One region of the Exiguobacterium sp. s39 genome, then DNA from elsewhere that is predicted to be linked to it. Evidence: riboswitches for the same ligand, from Rfam matches in the RefSeq annotation. Region 1 holds a riboswitch; each other region holds the start of a gene.
The links. A riboswitch is a leader RNA that binds a small molecule or an ion and turns the genes downstream of it on or off. The one in region 1 is predicted to bind thiamine pyrophosphate.
Positions count from the first base shown of each region.

Region 2: another riboswitch for thiamine pyrophosphate. It lies ahead of KNQ11_RS04980 (ECF transporter S component); the one in region 1 lies ahead of KNQ11_RS02660 (thiamine phosphate synthase).
Region 3: another riboswitch for thiamine pyrophosphate. It lies ahead of tenA (thiaminase II); the one in region 1 lies ahead of KNQ11_RS02660 (thiamine phosphate synthase).
Region 4: another riboswitch for thiamine pyrophosphate. It lies ahead of thiD (bifunctional hydroxymethylpyrimidine kinase/phosphomethylpyrimidine kinase); the one in region 1 lies ahead of KNQ11_RS02660 (thiamine phosphate synthase).

Region 1 covers NZ_JACSNA010000001.1:519,480-522,821, reverse strand. The annotation lists gene thiS (sulfur carrier protein ThiS) at 1-32, opposite strand, end outside; gene KNQ11_RS02665 (FAD-dependent oxidoreductase) at 29-973, opposite strand; gene KNQ11_RS02660 (thiamine phosphate synthase) at 970-1,563, opposite strand; TPP riboswitch at 1,646-1,748, opposite strand; gene nagZ (beta-N-acetylhexosaminidase) at 1,805-3,025, opposite strand; gene KNQ11_RS02650 (OsmC family protein) at 3,022-3,342, opposite strand, start outside.
Region 2 covers NZ_JACSNA010000001.1:940,248-943,589, forward strand. The annotation lists gene KNQ11_RS04970 (GNAT family N-acetyltransferase) at 1-469, shown strand, start outside; gene KNQ11_RS04975 (50S ribosomal protein L25/general stress protein Ctc) at 760-1,437, shown strand; TPP riboswitch at 1,533-1,632, shown strand; gene KNQ11_RS04980 (ECF transporter S component) at 1,732-2,304, shown strand; gene KNQ11_RS04985 (ABC transporter ATP-binding protein) at 2,301-3,342, shown strand, end outside.
Region 3 covers NZ_JACSNA010000001.1:278,589-281,930, reverse strand. The annotation lists gene KNQ11_RS01445 (glycoside hydrolase family 3 protein) at 1-519, shown strand, start outside; gene KNQ11_RS01440 (hypothetical protein) at 550-846, opposite strand; gene tenA (thiaminase II) at 898-1,593, opposite strand; TPP riboswitch at 1,667-1,773, opposite strand; gene KNQ11_RS01430 (DUF1002 domain-containing protein) at 1,967-2,848, shown strand; gene abc-f (ribosomal protection-like ABC-F family protein) at 3,125-3,342, shown strand, end outside.
Region 4 covers NZ_JACSNA010000004.1:101,778-105,119, reverse strand. The annotation lists gene thiE (thiamine phosphate synthase) at 1-14, opposite strand, end outside; gene thiM (hydroxyethylthiazole kinase) at 4-771, opposite strand; gene thiD (bifunctional hydroxymethylpyrimidine kinase/phosphomethylpyrimidine kinase) at 752-1,555, opposite strand; TPP riboswitch at 1,671-1,781, opposite strand; gene KNQ11_RS14980 (murein hydrolase activator EnvC family protein) at 1,845-3,122, opposite strand; gene KNQ11_RS14975 (murein hydrolase activator EnvC family protein) at 3,326-3,342, opposite strand, start outside.

The DNA of each region.
Region 1 (3,342 bases):
GTGTGGTCATTGCCGTTAATCGTAATGTTCATCGGACTTCCTCCTTCTGAATCAACCGTAATGTATTTACCAAGACTTCCGCTGTCGCCGGTGCGAGTAATATGCCATGCCGATGATGCCCCGTCGCTAGGAAGATCCGACGGGATGAATCGGCGACTCCGATATATGGCAAGCCGGACGCCGTTTGTGGTCGTACACCGGACCAGACTTCTTCGATGACCGCGTCACGAATCGGTGGATACAGTCGTTCTGCTGCTTGAAGCAATGACGTGACCCCTGCGACACTGACACCGACTGTCTCGTCGTGCGGCAGTTCGGTCGCACCGATCAAAATCCGACCGTCTGCTTTCGGCACAAGGTAGACGGCGTCGTCAAACAGGATCGAGCGTAACGGCTGACCCGCGAGACGGACGGCGAGACATTCCCCTTTGACCCCATATGTCGCGATCGAAATGCCGGCTGTATCGAGCAAGGCTTGCGAACCCCGTCCGGCAGCGACCGTCACTGTTTGTCCGGTCCAGATTCCCGCATTCGATTCGATCCTGATGAAGTCATCGTTCTCTTCGATGCGTGTGACCTCTACCTGTTCTTCAATTGATATGCCACGTGCGTGTAAGGCATACATCAATGCAGTCGTCAGTCGTCGTGGATCGATTTGACCGACAGCTGGAAACAGATGCTCGCGCCCTTTACGCTTTAACAAAAACGGTTGTTCCCGGTATCCACAATCGATGCCTGTTTCTCGCTCGAGACGACGTGCAAGCAACGGATACAGACGACGACTTCGCGCGGCAAGTGCATGCAATTCCTCTCTGAGCTCGATGTCCGTCGCAAGCATCCCGGCAGCCGCGCGACTCGTTCCTTGTCCACCTGCTCCGCGTTCTAAGACGACGACGGATTCATTCTGACAGGCGAGACCGTAAGCAAGCGTCAAACCGATGACTCCACTGCCGATGATGATGTGATTCGTCATACCCGTACCCCCTGATAATGCTTGACGGCGGCGAGCGGATCCGATTGACCGAGAATACCCGATAAGACGGCGATTCCGGTTACACCGGTCGCTACGATTTCAGGCATGCGTTCTGGTGTAATCCCGCCAATTGCAATGACTGGTTTCGTCGTGAAGGTGACGACTTGCTTCAAGGCGTCAATCCCTCGTGGTGGCACGTCCGGCTTCGACGCTGTCGGATAAATATGACCGTACAGCAGGCGGTCGGCTCCTTCCGCTTCTGCTGCCAGTGCCTCTGCTAGCGAATGGACTGATTTCCCGATGACGAGATTCGGAAAATGACGTCGCACATCGCGGACACGTAAGGAACGGCGCGTCAGCTGCACACCGATGCCGGCGACATGGGCGACATCGACCCGATCATGAACCGTTACCTGATCAGGCGAATAACCATGCGCAAGGAGCGCTTCAATTAGATCAAGTAATTCTGCCGCCGACAAGTTCGGTTCACGTAGATGTAGCTGATCCGTATAAGGTTGAAGCGATTGAAAGGTCTTTATTTCGTCAAGCGGATTAATGGATCCCGTCGAAATCAGATGTAGACGCATCATGTTCTTCCTTTCCATACGAAAAAGGACCACTCCCGATGTTGAAGGGAGTGGTCCGAAAATGCGCTGAAGCGCTAAGGATATCTAAGGTTTCGAGCCACTTCCCTCCGCTAGTACGAACTAGATCAGGTTCAAAGGGTCCGGATACTTCCGTCTCAGTCTGCTGGGAGACTCCCCTAGTGTCTTTTCGTGTTTAATTGGCTTGCCCCATTAGTCTAGCATGAGTCGCTTTGCTTCGCTAGTCCTAGTTGAGCGCTTCCACTTGCTGAATCAGTTCCGATTTCGTTGGTCGCTGTTGCTCTTGGCTGTCGGCATACGTCTGCTTCAGCTTCAGGATGCGCATTACTTTGGCATCGAGCATCTCCGGCGTCAGCGTTTTGTCTTTGACGGCTTGCATCACTTCAGCATGGACCTTTGTGTAAGCACCTGCCTCTGAAAACATCGCCATATCAGCTCCATTGACGAGCGACTGACGTGCCGCTTCTGCGAGACCATATTGTTTCGTGATCGCCCCCATGACGAGATCATCCGTGATGATGACACCGTTGAATCCGAGTTGTTGACGCAAGAGGTCAGTCAAGATCGGCTTTGAGAGCGAGGACGGATTCATATCGTCATACGCGGGATAGAGAATATGGGCGACCATCACCATCTCGGCGCCCTCTTGAATCGCTTCTTGGAACGGTAACAGCTCCGTCCGCTTCAATTCTTCCTTTGATGCCGTCACTTTCGGTAGCCCGACATGGGAATCGACACTCGTATTGCCGTGACCGGGAAAATGTTTGACGACCGGAATCGTTCCCGTCTCCTGCATCCCGTGCATCAGGGCCGTACCAAGCGTCGCGACGGTATTCGGATCAGCACTTAACGCACGGTCGCCGATGATCGGATTGTTCGGATTACTGTTGACGTCAAGGACCGGCGCGAAGTCCATGTTGAAGCCATAAAAACGTGACAAATGTCCGAGCGTACGTCCGACGTCTTCCATTTTCACTTCATCTGCTCCTTGCGCCATCCGTTGACTCGTCGGTAGACGTAATCGTTGATCCGGTACCCGGCTGACGCGTCCGCCTTCTTCATCAATCCCGACGAACGCATACGGTTTTTGGTTCGTCTCTTGAATCGCACGCGTGAACGTCAAGAGTTGCTCTTCCGACGTGATGTTTCCGCCGAGCAGTAAGACCCCACCAATCGCATGCGTCTTTAACAGTTTCCGGTCAGCTGCTGAAAGTTCCGTGCCGGCGACTCCGATGTAGAGCAGTTGATCGATCTTTTCTGACGTCGACATCGCTTCAAGTTGCTGCTTTAATCGTGCTTGTTGTCGTTCTTCTTTCGTCGGCTCAGGCTTCGGTTTCTTTTCTTCTGTCGGATGCTTCGTTTCCGGTTGTGATGGTTTCGTTGGTTCCGTCGTCTCCTGTGCACACCCTGCAAGCAACAGACAACCGATCAGTACGGTTTTCTTCACAAAGGATCCTCGCTTCGCACACCATTAATCGAATAATAGACGGAAATCTCAGCGTTCAGGGATTGCGAGACCGAACAATATTTATCCTTTGATAAAGAGATGGCACGACGGACCTTATCTTCCGGGAGATCACCTTCAAGCCGGTAATGAATCGAGATCGACGTAAAACGCCGCGGATGATCCTCTGCCCGTTCTCCTTCGATATCCATTTCGAAATAGGTGATCGTCAAGCGCATCTTCTCTAAAATCGAGACGATATCAATTCCAGTACAGCCGGCAACGGCATGTAGCAAGAGTTCGGTCGGTCGTGGTGCTTG
Region 2 (3,342 bases), 420 kb from region 1:
GTTCATCGGTCATACAGACTGCATCCTACCTTCTCCACGTGTTCCACGTTATCTGGATCTCGGACTCTATGCGGAAGGCGTCGCCTTTTCCGGCTCATCGAACTTGTTGCTGGCTTGTCAGGCAGCGCTCGATGCCCTTGATCTCGATCAAGCAGCCATCAAGATGACCTATCTCGAACAAGCCGTTCGCGCTACTGGTTTCAACCTGCTTGCGACTCAAGAAGCGCAAGCGCCGGGAATTCTGACGATCGTTCATCCGTCGGCAACCGCTTTAGGAGACGCTCTTCGGATTCAGGGCTATCACGTCCAGTATGAAAGCGACTATCTCGTCCATAATCAATGGCTCCAAATCTCAACGATGGGACAGACGACGATGCGGCACATCGAACGTCTCATCCGTGTATTAGTCCGTGAAAACCAACGCATCACCATAAAAAATGAAAAAAATGAAAGACCTCTTAACCCTTGATTTCAAGCGGTTTGGAGGTCTTTCGACTTTAAAAAATAAAAATTAGAGGTTTAAGGATTTAAAACATAGGGGTATAAACTCACTAGCACCGCATCAAACCGGTGACTTACTCACACATGTTTCTCAATATCAGCGTAATGACCTGGGAGAGAAATGCAAAGTCACGAAAGCGTCAGATTCAAAAGAGTCTGAAACCGATTGTCTTAGCATATTTAAATTGTTCAGGACTTGTCCTGCTCCTACATTCATTACCTTTTGAGGGCTATACCAAATTCAAGGGGGAAATGAACATGTCAGTTAAATTAACAGCCGAAAAACGCGAGGTACGTCCACGCTCACTCCGTAAACAATTACGTCATGAAGGAAAAGCTCTTGGTGTCGTGTATGGTTACAAAGTGGAAAGTACACCAATCGCATTTGAAGAAAAAGAATTGCTTAAAATCGTTCGAGAAAACGGTGAGAACGTCTTGATTTCACTGAAACTCGACGGTAAAAATATTAACGTCTTGATCAACCGTCGTGATATGGATGTCTTCACACCAACTGTCGATCACGTTGAATTCATCGCCGTTAAAATGGATGAAGAGACAGAAGTTGAAGCAGATGTCGTACTCGTCGGCGAAGCAGCTGGCGCTAAAGTCGGTGGATTCCTGTCACAGACACTCTTTAAAGTAACAGTCGCAGCTACACCAGATAAATTACCAGAGAACGTCGAAGTCGACGTCACGAACCTCGAAATCGGCGATTCGATTTCTGTTGCTGATCTTCCAGAACAAAAAGATTTCCGTATCGTCACAGAAGGCGACATTCAAGTCGCAGCTGTCGTCGAATCAACGCTTGAACAAGAGCTTGAGGAAATCGAAGAAGCAGAAGCTGAGGCACAAGCGGAAGCTGGTGAAGACAACGAAGCGGAAGCTACGGAAGAGTCTTCAGAAGAAGCAAAAGAAGAGAACGAAGACAACAAATAAGTCGTTTGACGATACGCCCTTCGTGGCGTATCGTTTTTTTGTGTCTTGACAATAGACAGAAGATTGCCTAAAGTGAACAGCGTATCACCTATTACCATATCCACTAGGGGAGCCCATTTGGCTGAGACGATTCACTTCGGACCCTTCGAACCTGATCTAGTTCATACTAGCGTAGGAAAGTGGAGCGATCACATCCAATGACTCCTGCTGCGCGCAGTTTTTCTGAGGACCGCTCTCTTTTTTACGGAGGGCGGTCTTTTTGGCGTCTCCCCCATTCTAAGGAGGACGTACCTAATGCAAAACTGGAAAATGAAAGAAATCATGGTCATGATGATGCTCGCCGTCGCTTGCGGGGTCATCTATCTCGGTTGGTCAACACTCTGGTTACCGATGTCTGCGATCTTCGGACCTGTCGGTGCCAACTGGATGTTTGGGATCTGGATCATCGCGAGCCCGCTCGTCGCAGCAATCATTCAAAAACCAGGTGCCGCTCTCATCGCGGAAATCGTCGCGGCAGCCGTCGAGCTGTTCACGGGTAGTCACTTTGGTTTATCGGCTCTTCTCATCGGGGTATGCCAAGGGCTTGGTGCGGAACTCGTCTTTGCGATGACGCGTTATCGCCGTTATGACACCTGGACATTGATGTTATCGGGTGTTGGAGCCGCGATTGGTAGCATTGTCTATAGTCTGATCGCGAACGGATTCGGTTACTACACGACGACGACGTTGCTTGCGACAACTGGCTTACAATTGATTAGTGGCGCATTACTGGGCGGCTTGCTTGCAGCGATTCTCGTCCGTCGCCTTGTTGCGACCGGTGTCTTGAACGGGTTTGCGGCCGGACGTGCGAAACGGGAAGTCGCATGATTACTGTCGACGATCTCAGCATCCGCTACCCCGGTCAGATGAAGTCGGTGCTCGATCATGTATCGCTGACGATCGAACACGGAACGACCCTTCTGCTCGGACGAAGCGGGAGTGGCAAGACGACACTGCTTCATGCCCTAGCCGGACTGACACCAGAGACGATTGAAGTCGAACAGACGGGAACCGTTACCCGGTCCGGTTCGGTCGGAGTGCTATTCCAAAACCCAGAAGAACAGTTCTGCATGGAAACGATCGGACGCGAAATCGCTTTTAGCTTAGAAAACCGGTCGATTCCACGCGAAGAGATGGAGGAACGAATTGAACGCTTACTCGCACTCGTTGGTCTCCCTCTCCCCTTCTCGACACCAATCGCGAGTCTATCCGGGGGGATGAAACAACGCCTCGCGCTCGCTGCGGTCCTGGCACTTGAGCCGACGATCTTATTACTCGATGAACCAACGGCTCAGATTGACCCGATCGGGCAACACGAGCTGATGGCGTTGATCTTTCGGATTCAGAAAGAACACGATTTAACGATCGTCTTGATTGAACACCAACTCGATGTCTGTTTGCCATATATCGATCAGATCGTCTTACTTGAGGACGGATCGGTGACTGCAACGGCACATCCACAGGATTTGTTTCCGCAAGCTTATGAACATCTTCAATCGAAAGGGGTCGCTGTTCCATCTTTGTATCCGTATACGTTAGAGACGTTACCCATAGATGGACCACAAGCGGCGCGACTTCACGTGCTTCCCTCAGTCGCTACAGCAGGCACTCCCTTGTTACACGTCGCTGCATTATCGACGAAAGCACCTTATCCGCTGACCGATGCGACATTTTCCCTGAAGACGGGAGAATGGGTGATGCTGCTCGGGGCAAACGGATCCGGGAAAAGTACGTTGCTTGCAACACTCGGTCGGTTGCTCTCGCATCAAGGAACATATCGGTTCCAAGAACGTCCGGCTCAGCGTTACTCCCGGCGACGCTTTTATGAGCACGTTGGCTATGTCTTTCAACAACCGGATCTGCAGT
Region 3 (3,342 bases), 240 kb from region 1:
AAAAAAACGATCGCTTCCCTACCGAAGAATCGGAACTGGCACGTGATGACAGCGAATTACTCGGCTACTACGCTACCGCTCGACCAAAACCCGACATTACGGGCGCAACTCGATGCAGCAGATTACATCATCGTCGGTTCCAACGTCAACACGAGTGCTAAACTACTACCTACTGCACCAGAACAAGCGATTCCGGCTTCGATCTTCCGCTATGCGAAACAAACGGATACACCATCCGTCCTGCTCAGTCTCCGTAACCCATACGATGTCGCCGTTCAACCGGACGCACCGGCACACGTCCTCGTCTATGGCTTCAAAGGCGATCCAAACGGTCCAGACTCCGAAGCAGGCAATCTAAAATCAGCGGGACCGAACCTGCCTGCAGGTATCCGAGCGATCTTCGGAACGTTCAAACCGCAAGGCACTTTACCGGTTGATGTGCCGGTCTTTCAGAACGGTGTCTTTACCGATCAACTGCATCTCGAATTCGGTGACGGCTTTAAAAACTGGAAAAAATGATGACGTGATACACCAAAAGACCGAAGCTCCTTAAAGGATGCCTCGGTCTTTTAATGATTGATACGGATATTCAGTTTCTTCTTTCGCACGATGGTAGACGCGGTATAACCAATAAGTCAGCAGTGCATAGACGACGATGACAAGAACAGCAGAAATATAGCTTCCCATGCTATACGCTACCTTGAAGTTTCGAGTCGATGCGGATATACCGGATAACACAATCAACGTTGGGATGATAAGTCCTACAAATCTTACTTTGACTTTACCAAGCATTCGTTGCATAGCATATGCCGCGAGGATCACGAGTGCGATGACTACGATTTCCATTCCAATCCCTACTTTCACCAGATGGTATTCCTAATTCTACCATCTACTGGTTTAAGAAGATACCGGGCGTGCTGGAATCTTTTCGTAGACCGACGTGAACGTCTCTTCCGTCCACCCCATGTGCCAGAAGAGTAACTCATAGTAACAACTTGTCACGAAATGACGTTTCATCCGCTCGCGTTCCATCGGGCTCGCTTGTTCCGCCAGCGCATCAAGCCGTGCAATCTGTTCAAAGACGACCTTTTCAAACCATTCCGAGCTGTACGTGTCGATCCATTGCTGATAGATTTTTTCTTCCGGAGTACACGTCAGTAATTGCTGTCCGACTTCATAATACAACCAGTAACATGGCAAGATGGCAGCAATCGTCTCACCGAGCGTTCCTTCACTCGCATGATGCATGTGGGAGACATACGCATATGCTGTCGGTGCCGGTTCAAATGCTTCAAGATCTGCTTCCGTAATACCGAGCGGCTCAAAAAATGATTGATGTAAGCTCAACTCTGCCTCGTAAGTCGAAGTAGCATGCTCGGCAAGTGTCGCGATCGTCGCGAAGTCGTCTGCTTTTGACGCTGCCTTCGCTTGAATCTTCGCAAAGTGTTTTAAGTAATAGGCATCCTGCATGACGTAATGCCGAAATTTCGAGAGCGGTAACGTCCCCTCCCCGATTCCTTGTACAAATGGGTGCGTAAAACTACTATCCCAATACGCTTGTGCCGCTTGTTTGATTTCTTGTGTGAATGTCATGATCTCATCCTCCTCGTTTAGTATGAAACGAAAAAACACCACCCCGAAACACACGGGCATGGCGCAAGAAGAACAAGACTTGACGCCACTTCCCTCCGTAAGTACGAACTTAATCAGGTTCAAAGGGTCCGAACGTCTTCGTTCGTCTCAGTCGGTCTACCGACTCCCCTAGTGGTCATTATTCGATTCCCATCCACTATAGCATGCTGAAAATGGAAGTCAAGTTGTCCTCTTTTCGCTATACTATGGAGTGTCAGAAGACGGATGCCGTCTCCATCTACAGACCGATTCCGAACTTCTTTCGTTCTCGTACACTAACTTTAGTACCTGATACTATAATTCATTCTGTTACTTACAATTGGAGGATTTCATTATGCATACACCAACAAAAATCATGGCGTCAGCCGTTATCGCTTCTGCTCTATTACTCCCGACAGCCGCATCTGCCGAACAAGTCGTCGATAAGACGATCGTCACACTCGGGGAGTCGCTCGGCGCAAAGGATAAAGCATGGGTGCTTTCCCGTCTCAATGCACCGGAAGGCATCACACCGATCATCGCCACTTCTGCTGACGAAGAAAAATATCTCGGGAAAAACATTCCACAGTCGCAAAAAGGTGGCAACATGTATTCGTCGGCTAAGATCGAACTGACGGAAAAAGGTGATGGACTTTCCGTCTCGACGGAGAACATCACATGGGTGACAAAGGATATGTATCTCAACGCTCTCGTCACAGCGGGTGTCAAAGATGCCGATATCACGATCACTTCTCCCTACAAGGTGACCGGGACATCGGCACTGACAGGAATCATGAAAGCGTACGATCAAACTTCCGCTGAGACTGGAATTAAGTTAAGTGACGAACGCAAGGATTTAGCACAGCAAGAATTATCGGTCACATCAGACGTCGGAAAAACGGTCGGCACGGATAAAGTCGCTGACTTAATGAATGAGATCAAGGCTGAGATCGCCAATCAAAAACCGGAAACCAAAGTCGAGATCGAAAACCTGATCGTCCAAGTCATTCAAAACAACAATATCCAGTTGTCTGACGCACAAATGGACCGGTTGACGAATCTATTCAATCAAATGGAGCAAGCGAACATCAACTGGGGACAAATCGAGAGTGGTTTGAAAAATGCGGGGCAAGACATCCACGCGTTCGCAACATCAGAAGAAACGAAAGGTTTCTTCGCTAAATTATTCGATGGACTCAGTGACTTCTTCAGTTCAATCGCTGGCGTGTTCAAATAATTCAGACTTCCGTAACTGACAAAAAAATAGTAAACTAGAGATATCTGAAACGAAAGGTGGTGTGAAAAGATGGACTTTGCCGCGTGCAAACACTGGTTGATGGAACAATTGTATCTGTTGCGCGCGATTTTTCATGGAATGGCGTTCTAAGGCACCCGTCTGCCCTTTTTTAGAACTTCATGATTGAAAAATACAGCAAAGCGCATCTTTCACACGTGATGGAGAGTGCTATTTGCGCTCTCCTTTTTTTGATGCGCGCGAAAGGATCAATTGATTATGATGATTTGCGACATTCAACACCTAACCAAACAATTCGGAGGCGAAACGATCTTAACGGATGTTTCCCTCTTCTTAAACGAACACGACCGTGTCGGTCTAATTGGACGAAACGGGAGTGGCAAGACGACATTACTCCGCTTGCTCGCTCGCCTTGAGCAACCGGACGGTGGTGTCATCTATCAAAAGAGCGGTTTGACGATCGGCTATTTGGAACA
Region 4 (3,342 bases), on a different contig from region 1:
TAATCAATTGACACGTTCTGTCACCTCCACAAGATCTTGTACCGTCATGAGGCTGATGGCATTGAACAACTCTCGTTTAAAATCACCAAGACCTTGCGCGGAGGCTGCTTGTTCTCCTGCTTTTCCCATGACGAATGTTCCGTGAACAGCCGCCTCAAACGCTGTATATCCTGCACCGAGGAAGCTCGCAATCAAGGAGGCCGTCATGCAGCCCGTACCCGTGATATCTCCTAGACGAGGTGTTCCTACATGTAATTCCATTTCGCGCGTTCCATCCGTGATATAGTCGTTCGGACCTGTCACGACGAGGACAGATTTGTGTTTGCGAGCGAATGCACGAATGCTTTCTCGATCCATCATTGTATCTCCCGCAGCATCGACTCCCTTAGTTCGCCCATCTTCCCCAAGTAACGTCTTGATTTCAGAAGCATTTCCTTTAATGACCGTACACCCGAGATCAATGAGTTCTTTAGAAAAGGCAGTACGTAATGTCGTTGCCCCTGCTCCAACTGGATCAAGAACGATCGGGACATTCAAACGTCCCGCTTCACGTGCTGCGAGTCGTTGAGCTGCTTGCATGTCTGCATCGATCGTACCAATGTTTAAGACAAGAGCTTGTGCGAGTCTAACCATCTCTTCTACTTCACGAATGTCTTCCGCCATGACGGGTGATGCTCCAACAGCGAGTGTGACGTTTGCGCAGTCGTTGATCGTAACCGTGTTCGTCAGATGGTGAATGAGTGGTTTGTGTTCAAGAATGGTCGTAAACATGTGTATCCCTCCAAAGTGAGTGAAAATGATGTGTCGGTCCAATACCTTGTCCGAGAGCAAATCCATGACGAATTGCCTCCGTGACATAGTTTTTCGCCTGTCGTACACTATCTTGTAAATCTTCTCCAAGCGCCATCCGTGCTGCAATCGCTGCAGATAAGGTACAACCAGTTCCATGAGTATGTTGATTGTCTAACCGTTCCGATGTGAAACGGTGTTCCACTTCCCCATCAAACAATAAATCCGTTGCAGCTCCTGAGAGATGTCCACCTTTTAGTAATACTGCCCCTGTCTGTGTAGCCAATTGATGCATCGCCAGTTGCATTTCCTCTAGATTGGTCACTGATTGTCCTGTTAACCGCTCCGCTTCCGGTAAATTCGGTGTAACGAGTGTCGCAAGCGGCAGAAGTTCTGAAATCAATGCTTGTTCAGCTTCCGTCCGCAACAGGGCATGACCACCTTTAGCGACCATGACGGGATCTAATATGATAGGAACTGTCTGTTTGCGGAGATGTCTAGCAATGACTCGAATCGTCTGCGCATTCGAGACCATCCCGATTTTGATCGCATCGACACGAATGTCTGAAAAAATCGACGTTAACTGGGCATCTACGATTTCTGGGGATAACTCTTCCACCGCTTGAACACCCAACGTATTTTGCGCCGTGACGGCTGTCAGGACGCTCATTCCATAAACCCCTAAAGCCGAAAAGGTTTTTAAATCTGCTTGAATCCCAGCTCCACCACCGGAGTCGGATCCTGCAATCGTCAGTACATGTTTCATGTTCTTTTCACCTTCCCATCGAGCAATGTAAGGGAGTCGTGACCGACAAAAAAAGCGTCGACCGCTGTAAAAAAGCAGTCGACGCTATACGAAAGCGTTATATACGCATTCCGGTATCCGTTCGGCTCAACTTTCCTACGCTGGTATTATCCAGTTCAGGTAATAGGGTCGAAAACAGATTGGTTTTCCTCTCAGCCGGATTCCTCCAGCTCCCCTAGTTGCTCAAGTATTCGTTTCGCCTTTACTGTAGCATAGAGAAGAAAAAAAAACGAGCCGAAGCCCGTTTTGATTACAGATATGCTAATGGATTGACTGCATTTAGAGGAGAAGAGGCACTGTATTGATAGCCTCCGACATGTAGTTCGAAATGTAAGTGTGGTCCTGTTGAATTCCCTGTACTACCAAGTGTCCCGACTTGCTGACCTTGAGAGACCGTTTGTCCTGCACGAACCGATAATGAACTCATATGTGCGTAGACAGTCGTGTACACTTGTCCATCGAGGAAGTGAGAAATCATGACATGATTGCCGTAAGGTCCACCACCTGATGCTGTAATGACCGTTCCAGCTGCTGCAGCGACGATTGGAGATCCGACCGAACCACTGAAATCAACACCGTTGTGGAACGTATAACCGTTCGCGCCGCTTGCTGGTCCGAATCCTTGTGACACTCCACCAGAAGACGGTCGAACGAATTTCCCTCCACTCGAAACAACCGGCGGGGCAACAGAATCAGTTGATTCTGAACTCTTACCTGCTTGTTTTGCTGCTTGAGCATTCGCTTTAGCGGCTTTTTCGGCTGCCGCTTTCTCCGCTGCTGCTTTTTCAGCCGCTGCTTTAGCAGCTGCCTTCGCTGCCGCAATTGCACGTTCTTGCGCTTCGAGAGTCGCTTGAAGTTCTTTTGCGTCTAACAGTTCTGTCGTGAACTTCGTCTTCCCTTTTCGTAATTTCTTCAGCGTGGCACTACGTTCTTTCATTTGAAGCTTTAACGCTTTCTTTTGTTCAAGCAATACTTTCTTTTCTTGCATTTGCTCCGCTTTTTTCTCAACGAGCGCTTGTTTTGCTTCTCCTAATTTTTGTTGCGTTGCGATGTAATCCGAAATCATTTTATCGTCTTGCTCAGCGATTTTTTTCCCCGCCATGACACGGCTGAATAAATCACCTAAATCCTTCGATCCAAAAATGACTTCTTCCCATTTAATCGAATTTCCATCGTTCTCTTGGAAAACACGCAAACGATCACCGAGTAGTTCTTCCTGTTTCTGTAACATTTCTTCGTAACGGACGATGTCTGCCTTTAACTCATCGATTCGAACGTTCAACTGTTCGATTTGTTTATTTTTTTCAGAGACTTGGAAAATCTTTTCGTTGATTGCTGCGTCAATTTGATTGATTTGACGTTGCTCTTTTGAGATTTTAGCTTCTTGTTTTTTGATCGCTTTTTCAAGTTTACGTTGTTCAGCGGCATTTTCAGCTTTTTTTTCTTTAATGGTCGCTGCTGCGATCGGTTGTGTTCCTGTTATAAGTAATGCTCCTAAAACAATGGTAGAAATTAGTTTTTTTAGCATATATCGTTTTCCTCACTTATGTTTTTTTCATATTTTATTATAGTATTCAAGTTTCTCTCATATCTGAAATAGATTATAGCACCGTAATCGTTTCAAAAAAATTTCATTTACATTTCAAATGAAAACGGTTTTTTGTAATATACGATTTGTTTTTTGAAAATGACAAAAAAAAGAACCGTTGCATACGCAACGATTCTTTACGATTAAAGCATCGACAATG